Regions from separate parts of the Caballeronia sp. PC1 genome, predicted to be linked through region 1. Evidence: riboswitches for the same ligand, from Rfam matches in the RefSeq annotation. Region 1 holds a riboswitch; the other holds the start of a gene.
What was found. Region 1 has a riboswitch for glycine ahead of gcvT (glycine cleavage system aminomethyltransferase GcvT). Riboswitches for the same ligand answer to the same signal wherever they lie in the genome.
Positions count from the first base shown of each region.

Region 1 (5,665 bases):
GGAGTACAGCACCGGGAAATGCGGGGCGAGTCGCTTCGCGATGTAGTTAGCGGACAAAATCGCCACTTCTGAGGCTGCCTGAAGTCCAGCCGCGCCCATCATGGCGATGTACATCCAGGAGATGGGCAGAATACTTGCCGAGCCGAACGGAGCTGCAGACACGGCGCTGATGCCTTCCGCCTCGCGCTCATATCCCGTGCAATGCTGGTTCGGCAAATACTTCACCAGATGCGGGCCCACTGCAACCGGGCCAACGCCGGGTCCCCCTCCGCCGTGCGGGATGCAGAACGTCTTGTGCAGATTCAGGTGAGACACGTCTCCGCCGAAGCCGCCGGGCGCCGCCAGTCCAACCATCGCGTTCATGTTGGCGCCGTCGACGTACACCTGGCCGCCGTGCTCATGAACAATCTCGCAAATTTTCCGAACGTTGGCTTCAAATACGCCGTGAGTCGACGGATACGTAATCATGATGGCAGCGAGCTTCTGGCTATGTTGCTCGGCCTTCGCCCTCAAATCCGCAAGGTCTACGTTCCCGTCACGGTCGCACGCGACAACCACGACTTCGAATCCCACCATCTGTGCGGATGCGGGATTCGTACCATGAGCCGACGACGGAATCAGGCAGATGTTTCGGTGACCTTCGTCTCGGTCCTCGTGATAGGCCTTCACAATCAACAGTCCCGCATATTCCCCTTGGGAACCAGCGTTCGGTTGAATGCTCACGCCAGCATAGCCGGTGACGGTGCACAGCATCGCCTCGAGCTGCCCAATCATCTCGCGATAGCCAGCCGTTTGCGACTCGGGTGCGAACGGGTGAATCGATGAGAACTCCGGCCACGTCACCGGGACCATTTCGCTCGTGGCGTTCAACTTCATCGTGCACGAACCCAGCGGAATCATCGACCGGTCCAACGCCAGGTCCTTGTCGCCGAGACTGCGGATATATCGGAGCATTTCATGCTCCGAATGGAAGCGATTGAACACCGGGTGCGTCAAATAGCTGCTGACGCGATGCATGTCTGCGCCGAAGCCTAGTTCGGCTGCGCCCTCACACTCGCCAAACGAAGGCACCGGTCGAGCTTGAGCAAGGACCTCCAACAGCACCAATACGTCCGCTCGCGTCGCCGTCTCGTCGAGCGAAATGCCAACCTGATGGTCGCTGACTCGACGAAGGTTCACCCCTCGGCTTTCGGCTGCCGCGTGAATATCGCTGGTTCGTCCGTTCGAGGAGATGGTGAGCGTGTCGAAGAACGTCTCGTTCTCGATTTTGTAACCGAGACGCTTGACCCCCGCTGCCAACACCGAAGTCAGGCGATGAACTCGCGTCGCAATCCGTCTCAGCCCTTGGGGGCCGTGGTAGACCGCATACATCGACGCAATCACCGCCAATAGAACCTGCGCCGTGCAGATATTCGACGTTGCCTTCTCGCGACGGATGTGCTGTTCGCGAGTTTGCAGTGCGAGTCGATACGCGCGGTTCTGATTCGCATCAATCGTGATTCCGACAAGTCGACCCGGCATGGAACGTTTGAAGTCGTCCTTCACTGCCATGTAGCCAGCGTGCGGACCACCGAAGCCAAGCGGCACGCCAAAACGCTGGGACGTCCCGACTGCAACGTCAGCACCCCAGTCGGCGGGACTCTTGATGAGAGTAAGGGCGAGCAGGTCCGCAGCCGCAACCACAAAACCACCTTGCACATGCACCTTCTGCGCAAGCTCGCGGTAGTCAATCACATCGCCGTTCACGCCCGGGTATTGAACGAGCACACCAAAGGCATCTTGCGCAGCAAGCTCATTCGCCGGACACACTCTCACCTCGATACCCAGAGGCGCGGCACGCGTCATCACGATTTCGATGGTCTGTGGCAAGACATCATCAGCGACCGCGAACACGTTGGAATCGCTCTTGCCAACTCGCCGCAGGAGTGTCATGGCTTCTGCTGCCGCCGTCCCTTCGTCGAGCATCGACGCGTTTGCGACATCAAGGCCTGTCAAGTCGGTCACCATCTGCTGAAAGTTCAGCATTGCCTCAAGTCGACCTTGAGAAATCTCTGGCTGATATGGCGTGTATGCCGTGTACCATGCCGGATTCTCCAAGATGTTGCGCAGAATGACCTTCGGCGTGTGCGTGCCGTAGTAGCCCTGTCCAATGAAGTTCTTCAGAACCTTGTTCTTTTGTGCAATCTGCAGCAAGGAAGCGAGCGCCTCCTCTTCCGGCAGACCTCCCGCAAACTGTTCGAGCGCGAGCGGCTCGCGTCGGCGGATGGCTTCGGGCACGATGTCGTCAATCAACTCTGCCCTCGTTCGATAACTAAGCTCGCGAAGCATTGCTTCCTGGTCTTCCAAATTCGGGCCGACATGTCGGGCAACAAATGCATCGCGCGCTTCGAGCGACTCGAGCTGCTCGTCGTGCAGAAACTTCGGATGTGGTTCGTTCATAGTCCCTTACCTATAGAGTTACGAATGGGCGCGCGAACTTATTCGAGGCCGTGGGCGTAGTCATCGGCAGACAAAAGCGGAGCGAGTTGCTGCTCGCCATCGAAGGAAATCTTGAAGAGCCAGTTCTCGTAGGGCGCTTCCATCATGGTGTCGGGCGAGTTCTTGACGGTCTCGTTGATGGCCGTTACCTTCCCCGTCAGCGGAGCATAAATGTCAGACGCAGCCTTCACCGACTCGACCAACGCGCAAGCCAAACCCGCAGTAACATCCGCGCCAACGTTCGGGAGCTCCACGAACACGATGTCACCGAGTGCCTCGCCAGCGTGCGACGTCAATCCGATGGCAGCGATACCGTCGGGTTCAACTCGAATCCACTCGTGGGAGGCGGTGTAACGAAGCTCTTGCGGAAAATCCATGTTCTTCTCCGATGTTCTTTGTATGGCACTCGTACAAGAGGCCGTTATAAGTGAGGCTCAGACTTGTGAGAGGACGCCGCCATTTCGGACGAACGGCAAGCGGACGGCGACGGCGGCCAGTTCTCTTCCTCGAACGGAAATAACCAATTCGTCGCCCGGCTTGACCGACATGGGAACTCGAACTATTGCAATTGGACGTTGCATCGTGGGACTAAAGGTGCCACTCGTTACGACCCCTTCCCCACCTGCTACGTGAATGGCCTGTCCCGCTCGCGGAACCCCGCCTTCGCCGAACACGACGGCACCTATCGTCTGCGCTGAAACGCCGCGATGTTCAACGCCTTGTCGACCCATGTACTCACGGTCTGATTTCAAATCGACGGTCCATGCAAGGCCGGCATCGAGCGGGGAGACTGTCTCGTCCATGTCTTGGCCATAGAGATTCATACCTGCTTCAAGCCGCAAGGTGTCACGCGCGCCGAGGCCGGCCGGACGGATGCCGTTTTCAGACAGCGTCTTCCAAAGCAGCGGAGCGGCATCGGCCCTCGAAACTATCTCGAAGCCATCCTCCCCGGTGTAGCCAGTTCTCGAAACCATGAGTTCGCCGAAGGTCGAATCACTAACGAGGGCTGCATTGAATGGCTTCAACTCATTTGTGAGGGATTTTGTCGTTGGAACCGCACGCCAGAACTTCTCTCGAGCTTGTGGACCCTGCACCGCGATGATGGCGAGCGCCAATTCCGGGCTGGCCAAATCGCCGCGGCGCGGTACGAGCGTCACCTTCAGATTGCTCCGTGCTATGACAGCTCGAATCCAGGAAATATCAGTGATTGCGGTGGACGCGTTGATGACGAGACGAAACCAGTCTTCATTCAGGAAAGTGATGATGAGGTCGTCTACGACGCCGCCCTGTTGATTGAGCATGCATGTGTAAAGCGCCTTACCTGCAACCTTGAGCTTATCGACGTTGTTCGCGACGAGCCTGCGAAGAAGTTCTCGCGTATCGGGACCGCTCAAATCAACGACGCACATGTGCGAGACGTCGAACATCCCGGCGTCAGTGCGGACCGCATGATGTTCTTCAATCTGGGAGCCGTAATTGACGGGCATCTGCCACCCGCCAAAATCGACCATTCGTGCACCGGCCTCTGTATGGCTAGCTGCGAGCGGCGTGCGCAGCAAACTGCTAACGGTATTGGTGGCCATATCTCTTCGAGGTTGACAGAATGAAACGCATCCATACGGATGTCTCTTTCTCTGTCCTTGGTACCTGAGAGATTAGAGTCGCTTCGCGACCTTGCCCCTTCGGTGGACCTGATTCAGGCCTCTCTCCAGAGATTTCGCTGACGCATAATTGCAATCAACAACCAAGCCGTCCTTTTGCCTGAGAGTTTTAAGTCCCCTTCGGCGACGCTCTGCGTTCTCTCCGGCTTGGTTAAAACAACTATATTTGACCCTTGCCATCCAAGTCAAGTAACTTGCCTTGGAGGAAACACCTATTCCTCGCGTTTCGTCGCAGGGGCCTCTCGAAAGGACTGGCGTCCCCTCTGCGAGAGGCTCTTTAGAGCGGGTCGTTACTGATGCTTTGGATGATGGAGCGATAGAGCGTCACGCTCTCGGCAATTTTGTGCACGTAGCAATACTCGTCTGTCTGGTGAGCCATCTTGGGCTCACCCGGTCCCAAAATAATTGTTGGCGGATTTCCGGTTGCAGGTAACAAGACGCTGCCGTCAGTAAAGTACGGCACCGCGCGAGCAACGATAGGCTGGTGATGGAGCGATTCGCATAGCCCGAACACCCTCTTGACCGCCAACGCTTCGGGGTCGGTACTTAACGGCGGCACATCGACCATCGACGTCAGGCCAATGTCATCGGTCAAAAAACGAGACAGTCGTGTGCAGACGCATTGATGGTCCATGCCCGGAACTGTGCGGAAGTCCACCTCGAATTCCGCTCGGTCGGGAACAGAGTTCACGTTCGTGCCGGCCTTGAAGGTGCCGACGTTCATGGTGGCGTGGCCCATCAACGGATGCGTCGACTCCTCGATTCCAAAGCCGCGTATCTTCTGAATGGCCTGAGTCGCCTTATAGATAGCGTTGTCGCCCTGCTCCGGCATAGCGCCATGCGCTGTCTTGCCGGTAGCAGACGCACGGACCCAAAGCGCCCCTTTGTGCCCGACAAAAGGATAGTTCGCCGTCATTTCTCCGACAAGGAGAAGACTGAGTGGCTTCAGCAGCCCGGAGGAGCCCGCAAGCGCCTTCGCGCCATCGCATCCGGTCTCCTCACCTCCCGTGATAATCAGTTGGACGCCGTTTCCCTCACGTAGCTCCTCGATGCTTTGCGAGCAAGCAGCGACGAACGCGGCAATGCCTCCCTTCATATCGCTGGTTCCACGGCCGTACACACGCCCTTCACTTTCAATCGCGCCAAAAGGGTCGAAGTTCCATTTCCGCGTCCCCAACGGCACAACATCAAAATGCCCCGTAAATCCGATGGGTTTCCCACCTTGCCGGCCGTGGATGTTTGCGACTAGGTTAAATCGACCAGCTCCGAACGAATGCAAGTGGACTTCGAAACCAATGTCAGCGAGCACTTCCGCAAGGTATTTCGCGCATGCTTCTTCGTTGCCAGGGGGATTTATTGACGGTATGCGGACAAGGTCCTTAGTCAGAGCCAGTGCTTCAACGGGCGTGGCCGTAAGCAGTTTCACTGAAGCATCCATTTGACTATCTCCGTAAATCGTTCTTTTCGGCAACACTCAGCCATCCGCCAAACAGCGTTTGGCGGAGGTAATCTCTAAGGTTAGTTCA
Region 1 covers NZ_JAJUBH010000004.1:117,336-123,000, reverse strand. The annotation lists gene gcvP (aminomethyl-transferring glycine dehydrogenase) at 1-2,439, opposite strand, end outside; gene gcvH (glycine cleavage system protein GcvH) at 2,478-2,855, opposite strand; gene gcvT (glycine cleavage system aminomethyltransferase GcvT) at 2,913-4,061, opposite strand; glycine riboswitch at 4,103-4,200, opposite strand; glycine riboswitch at 4,218-4,295, opposite strand; gene LY284_RS33665 (M20 family metallopeptidase) at 4,417-5,577, opposite strand.

Region 2 (5,665 bases), on a different contig from region 1:
GGAAGCGGCCCGAACGCCTGGTTCTGGCTGGTGAAGAGGCTCGGAACCGTCCCGATCAGGTTTGTCACATTGTCGATGCCCTTCTGTTCGAGGGCAGCTCCGCCGATCGCCGAGACCGCCACCGGGATATCCTGGAGGCGTTCTTCGCGCTTGCGGGCGGTAACGACAATGTCGAGCGATCCGCCCGATGAGGACGCGGAAGAATCTTGAGGCGCCTCGGGTGTCGCCTGCCCGAAGGCTGGCGTCGCCGATCCGGCCAGAACAGTAGCGGCAAGCAGGGCCGCTACCGACCCGTTCGTTCTATTCGACCGAGACATAAACCCCCCTTATTATTTGCTGGAAGGAGCCGTACGCATGCCGCGCCAGCTGCCTGTCCAACTTCATAAGGCGAACGTCCTCCTCGCTGCTTTTGCCAATCTCTCTTCAATCATTGCACTTATGTGAAATACCTTTGCCGCGTTGCGCGGGCAATGATCAGTCCTTCGCGAACAGATTTGCCTCTTCGATGCCCGCAAGTGCACAAGCTTCGTCATTGTCCGAGGTGTCGCCGGTAACGCCGACGGCACCCAGTGTCTGGCCGTCGCTGTCAACCACGATCACTCCTCCGGCGGCCGGCACCATACCGAGAGGCGCTATGCCTACGAGCGAGTTGAAAAATGTCGGTCGTTCGGCCGCGATCGCCGCGATCGAGCGGGAAGAGACGCCGAGATTCAAGGCGCCGGCCGCCTTCGCGATAGCAATTGCTGGTCGAAGATGCGACGCGCCGTCCGCTCGGTGCAGGACTATTGTATGACCTCCCGGATCGAGCACGGCTACGCATAGCGGCTTCAGTCCTTTTTCGGCACCGGCCTTGAGAGTGCGAAGTGCAATATTCTGGGCTTGCTTCAAGCTTAGGATCATTCTCGAAATCCTTCTGATGAATAATGTGGATCGAAGCTACGCGGCGAAGTCGCTGTCCAGGCGCATGGCGATCATCTCGGCAGTTGCAGCGGAAAGCGTCCAGCCAAGATGGCCGTGGCCGGTGTTGTAGTAGACGCCACGCACTCTCCCCGGCCTGACAACAGGCAGCATATCGGGCGTCATGGGGCGCAGGCCTGCCCATGGGGTGACGCTGTCAGTATCCATTTTGGGGAACAGGCGTTCCGACCAGCGCAGCAACGGGCGGATCCGGTCAGCGCGAATATCTAGGTTGAACCCATTGAACTCTGCGGTGCCGGCCACCCGGAATCGATCTGGACCGAGGCGGCTTGTGACGATCTTCGCAGCGTCGTCGAGCAGGCTGACACTCGGTGCAGCTGTTCGGCTCTGCTCGTCTCTCAAGTTTACAGTGATGGAATAGCCCTTCACCGGATAAATGTTTACTTTCTCGCCGAGCTTTCTGGCGATTTCTCGGCTTTCAACCCCTGCGCAGACAACGATGGCATCAGCTGTCTGAGAGGCGATCGGCCGACCACTCTCGTCATCGGTCAAGCTGATGGTACAAATCCGGTTCTGTATCTCCACTCGCCGGACAGCAGCTCCAAACTTGAAAATCACGCCTCGGCGTGCACACGCATCTGCGAGCCCGCGTGTGAACTTGTGGATGTCGCCCGTGGCGTCCCCCGGGGTGAAGAATCCGGCGTGAAGAGCGCCTTGCAGGCTCGGCTCGATCGCGCGCATTTCTCCAGCTGACACTGCGTGCCTTTCGAGCCCGCCCTTGAGGAGGAGGGCGTTGCCCACTTCGGCAGCACGAAACTCCTGTTCATTGTGGTAGAGATGAAGGATTCCGCATCGCTTCAGATCGAAATCGATGCCCTCTGCTTCCGCAATGGTGAACATATGCCTTCGCGCGTCGAGTGCGAGACGAACGGTCGCGATCGTGTTTCTTTCGTGCCGAAAGATATTGCCGCAAAACTCGGCGAGCCACCCGTATTTGTGAAGGCCGGGCTTGAGGTTCAGCAACAACGGCGCGTCATTTTTCAAGAGCCATCTCATACCCTTTGCGATGGTGGCCCAGCTGTTCCAGACTTCGGCATTGCTTGCGGAGAGCTGGCCACCGTTGGCAAATGAGGTGACCATCGCCGGATAGCGGCGACGATCGTAGACGGTGACTTCATGACCGCGGACAGCCAAGCTGTAGGCGGTTGTTACGCCGGTAATGCCGGCGCCGATGATGCTAATACGTGCCACTGGGAGCCGCTCCCCAAAAGGTGGTGGATGCGCCCCATCTGTCCGCTGTGCCTGAGATCGCTATCCCGTCGGCGGGCACCCAGGCGGGCGCCACTCTCCAGATATCTTGATGCCCTGCGGTCCTTTTGCCTGAGAGTTTCCGGGGCGGTTGCTCCTTCGGCGCCGGCGAACGGTCTCTCCCGCAATGGCAAGTCTGGCCTGCCTGGAAATGTGCGCTCAAGTCAATTCGGACGACCGAGAATGACGAAACCGCAAACGTCCTTCACATATCGTCAAAAGCAGCAGCTCCATGCCGATGCGAAGGATAAGGTTCGAAGGAAAATTCCGAACAGTTCCGAGGCTTATAATGCTTTCAAAAATTCGAGGCAGCGCGTCCGAAGCGCTTGAGGGTTTGCTGTTCGACGGAATGTCGATCATGTCGGGTGGCTTTGGCCTTTGCGGAAACCCGGAGAACCTTATCGCGGAGCTTTATCGAAGCGGTACCCGAGGGCTTACAGTGATTTCGAACAACGCGGGCGCAGAAGGCTTTGGTCTGTGGCAGCTGCTGCAAAGCAGGCAGATCAGTCGCATGATCGCATCGTATATTGGCGACAATCGTCTTTTTGAGCGGCAGTTCCTGGATGGTGACATCGAACTTGAGCTGAATCCGCAAGGTACGTTAGCCGAGCGCATTCGCGCCGGCGGCGCCGGCATTGCGGCATTCTATACCCGGACCGGGGTAGGAACCGTCGTCGCGCAAGACAAGCCTGTCGAAACTTTCGACGGCGATGAATATATTCGAGAGCGCTGGCTGAAAGCTGATCTTTCGATAGTCAAGGCTTGGCGGTCTGATCCCGAAGGCAATCTGGTTTTTCGAAAGACAGCGCGGAATTTCAACCCGATCATGGCGACAGCCGGACGGGTGACGGTCGCCGAGGTCGAGGAGATCGTGCCAGCTGGCGCCATCGACCCGGATGAAGTGCATACGCCCGGCATTTACGTCGATCGGATTGTTCGAGCGACGGGCCTCGAGAAGAAGATCGAAAAGCTGACGATTCGCGCTCTCGGAGCCTGCATGATGGCTTGGTCGCGCGATCAGATGGCAGCGCGCGCTGCTCGAGAACTCAAGGACGGATTTTACGTAAATCTCGGAATCGGCATCCCTACGCTGGTTGCCAACCATGTCCCCGAAAACGTGACCGTCACGCTGCAAAGCGAAAATGGCATGCTCGGAGTGGGCCCTTACCCGTTCGCTGATGAAGCTGATGCAGACTTGATCAATGCCGGCAAGGAGACAGTCACCACGCTGCCGACTTCGAGTTTTTTCTCGTCTGCCGACAGCTTCGCCATGATCAGGGGCGGGCACATCGACATGGCCATCCTGGGAGGCATGCAAGTCGCGTCGAATGGCGACCTCGCCAACTGGACCATTCCGGGCAAGATGGTGAAGGGGATCGGAGGAGCGATGGATCTGGTTGCAGGCGTCAAGCGGGTGGTGGTCGTCATGGATCATACGTCCAAGGATGGCGCGCCCAAGATCGTCCAGAAATGTACTCTGCCCCTGACCGGCAGGTCGGTGGTTGATCTGATCATTACGGACCTCGGGGTGATGGAGTTAGACCCGCAAGCCGGAGTGCTTGCGCTGCTCGACATGGCACCATCCGTCTGCGTCGAGGAAATCGCTTCCAAGACGAATGCCCCTCTCTTTCTGGGCAAGCTCCGGGAGAATTGCCTGTGACAACGGACATCGCATATGCGCCTGACGACGCGGGCTTGCCACCACTCCTCTACCCAGAGTATCGCTCGACCGGATTGCGTAGTCCGCGTCACCCCTTGGTCAACGCTCCGCAGACTTTGACTGAGGTGAGCGGCCCCAGCGGTTGCTGGAGCGCTCTTATGGGTCAAGCCGAGGTAGACCTAACGTCGCAACATGGATCTGCTCCCCATGGCCAGCGCATCCGCATCTCTGGCAGGGTGCTGGATGACAGTGGTCGTCCGGTACCAAACACCATCGTCGAAATCTGGCAGGCGAACGCGGCCGGGCGGTATATCCATCGCAACGATAATTGGGACGCGCCGCTCGATCCGAACTTCACCGGAGCTGGTCGGGTGATTACCGATGATCAGGGCTGGTATTCCTTCACGACCATCCGGCCCGGAGCTTACCCTTGGGGTAACCATCACAATGCATGGCGCCCGGCTCATATTCACCTGTCGTTGCTTGGCCCCGCCTTCGCCACTCGTCTCGTCACCCAAATCTACTTTCCTGACGATCCATTGATCGAGATCGATCCGATCGCGAATGCGGTTCCGATGCCGTATCGCAATCGCCTCATCTGCCGGTTTGATATCGACACGACCATCGCCAACTGGGCGCTCGGATACCGTTTTGACATCGTGCTGAAGGGGGCAATGCAGACGCCCTTCGAGGGTACTGCCAATGGATAACGACTTGGAAAAGCGTAAAGCGTCTGCGCGGTTCGATAACCAGGATCCTCGATTATTCGGTCAAACTCCTTGGCAGACTGTAGGCCCCTTCTTCCACTACGGTCTGCCTTGGAAAGGCGGCGCTGACTTGGTGGGACTGTCAGATCTGGGAGCCCGACCGGAGCTCTTCGCGGATGATCACTATGTTCTGAATCGCCCGACGCGAACGGGCGCTCCCAGAGGGGATGTGATAGACATTGCTGGCCAGATTCTCGACGGAAATGGCGACCCGATTTCAGACGCATTGGTAGAAAGTTGGCAAGCCAACGCGTCGGGAAGATATTCCGGAGGGGCGGATAAGCGAGCCGAAATTCCACTCGATCCGGAGTTCATAGGGTTCGGCCGATGCGCTACCGACGAATCCGGCGTGTATCGCTTCCGCACTGTTTTCCCGGGCCGCGTGCCCGGACCAGGCAATTCGCTCCAAGCTCCCCACATCGCGTTATCGATCTTCGCGAGAGGGTGCTGCGAAGACTTTGCACACGCCTGTATTTCGACGGCGCAGAAGGCAACGACACAGATGCCATCCTCTCCCTTGTGCCATCGGACCGTCGATCGACGCTTGTTGCGCGCCAGCGCGATGATGGAGTCTGGTGGCTCGATATTCACATCCAAGGTGATGCAGAGACGGTCTTCTTTTCGCTGTGAGCAGGCTCCTTCACGATCGTTCAGCGACAACGCCGGCGATGCTGGCGGTCTATGACGACCGCTCGACCGTCAAACACGCCCTGGAATTTGAGGCTGCATTGGCGCAGGCTCAAGCCGCAGAAGCGATCATCGAGGAACGCGTCGCCGATGAGATCGGCGCCGTCTGCGCGTCGCTCGCCATCGACCCTCAAATCCTCGCCGACGAGGCTGCGTTCGCAGGTACGCTCGCGATACCGCTGATCGGCAGGATCCGTTCGGCGATGGCGCCAGAGACGGCGATGGCGGTCCACAAGGGCGCGACCAGTCAGGACCTGGCTGACACGGTGATGATGATGCAGGCGAGAGAAGCCTCCGCATTGCTGATCGACGATGCCGATCGTCT
Region 2 covers NZ_JAJUBH010000002.1:1,286,837-1,292,501, reverse strand. The annotation lists partial or broken gene LY284_RS38735 (TonB-dependent receptor) at 1-317, opposite strand, end outside; gene LY284_RS21955 (heme-binding protein) at 475-888, opposite strand; gene LY284_RS21950 (D-amino acid dehydrogenase) at 937-2,169, opposite strand; glycine riboswitch at 2,277-2,361, opposite strand; partial or broken gene LY284_RS21945 (CoA transferase subunit A) at 2,516-3,211, shown strand; gene LY284_RS21940 (3-oxoacid CoA-transferase subunit B) at 3,227-3,886, shown strand; gene pcaH (protocatechuate 3,4-dioxygenase subunit beta) at 3,883-4,596, shown strand; gene LY284_RS21930 (hypothetical protein) at 4,589-5,338, shown strand; gene LY284_RS21925 (lyase family protein) at 5,322-5,665, shown strand, end outside.
Region 2: another riboswitch for glycine. It lies ahead of LY284_RS21950 (D-amino acid dehydrogenase); the one in region 1 lies ahead of gcvT (glycine cleavage system aminomethyltransferase GcvT).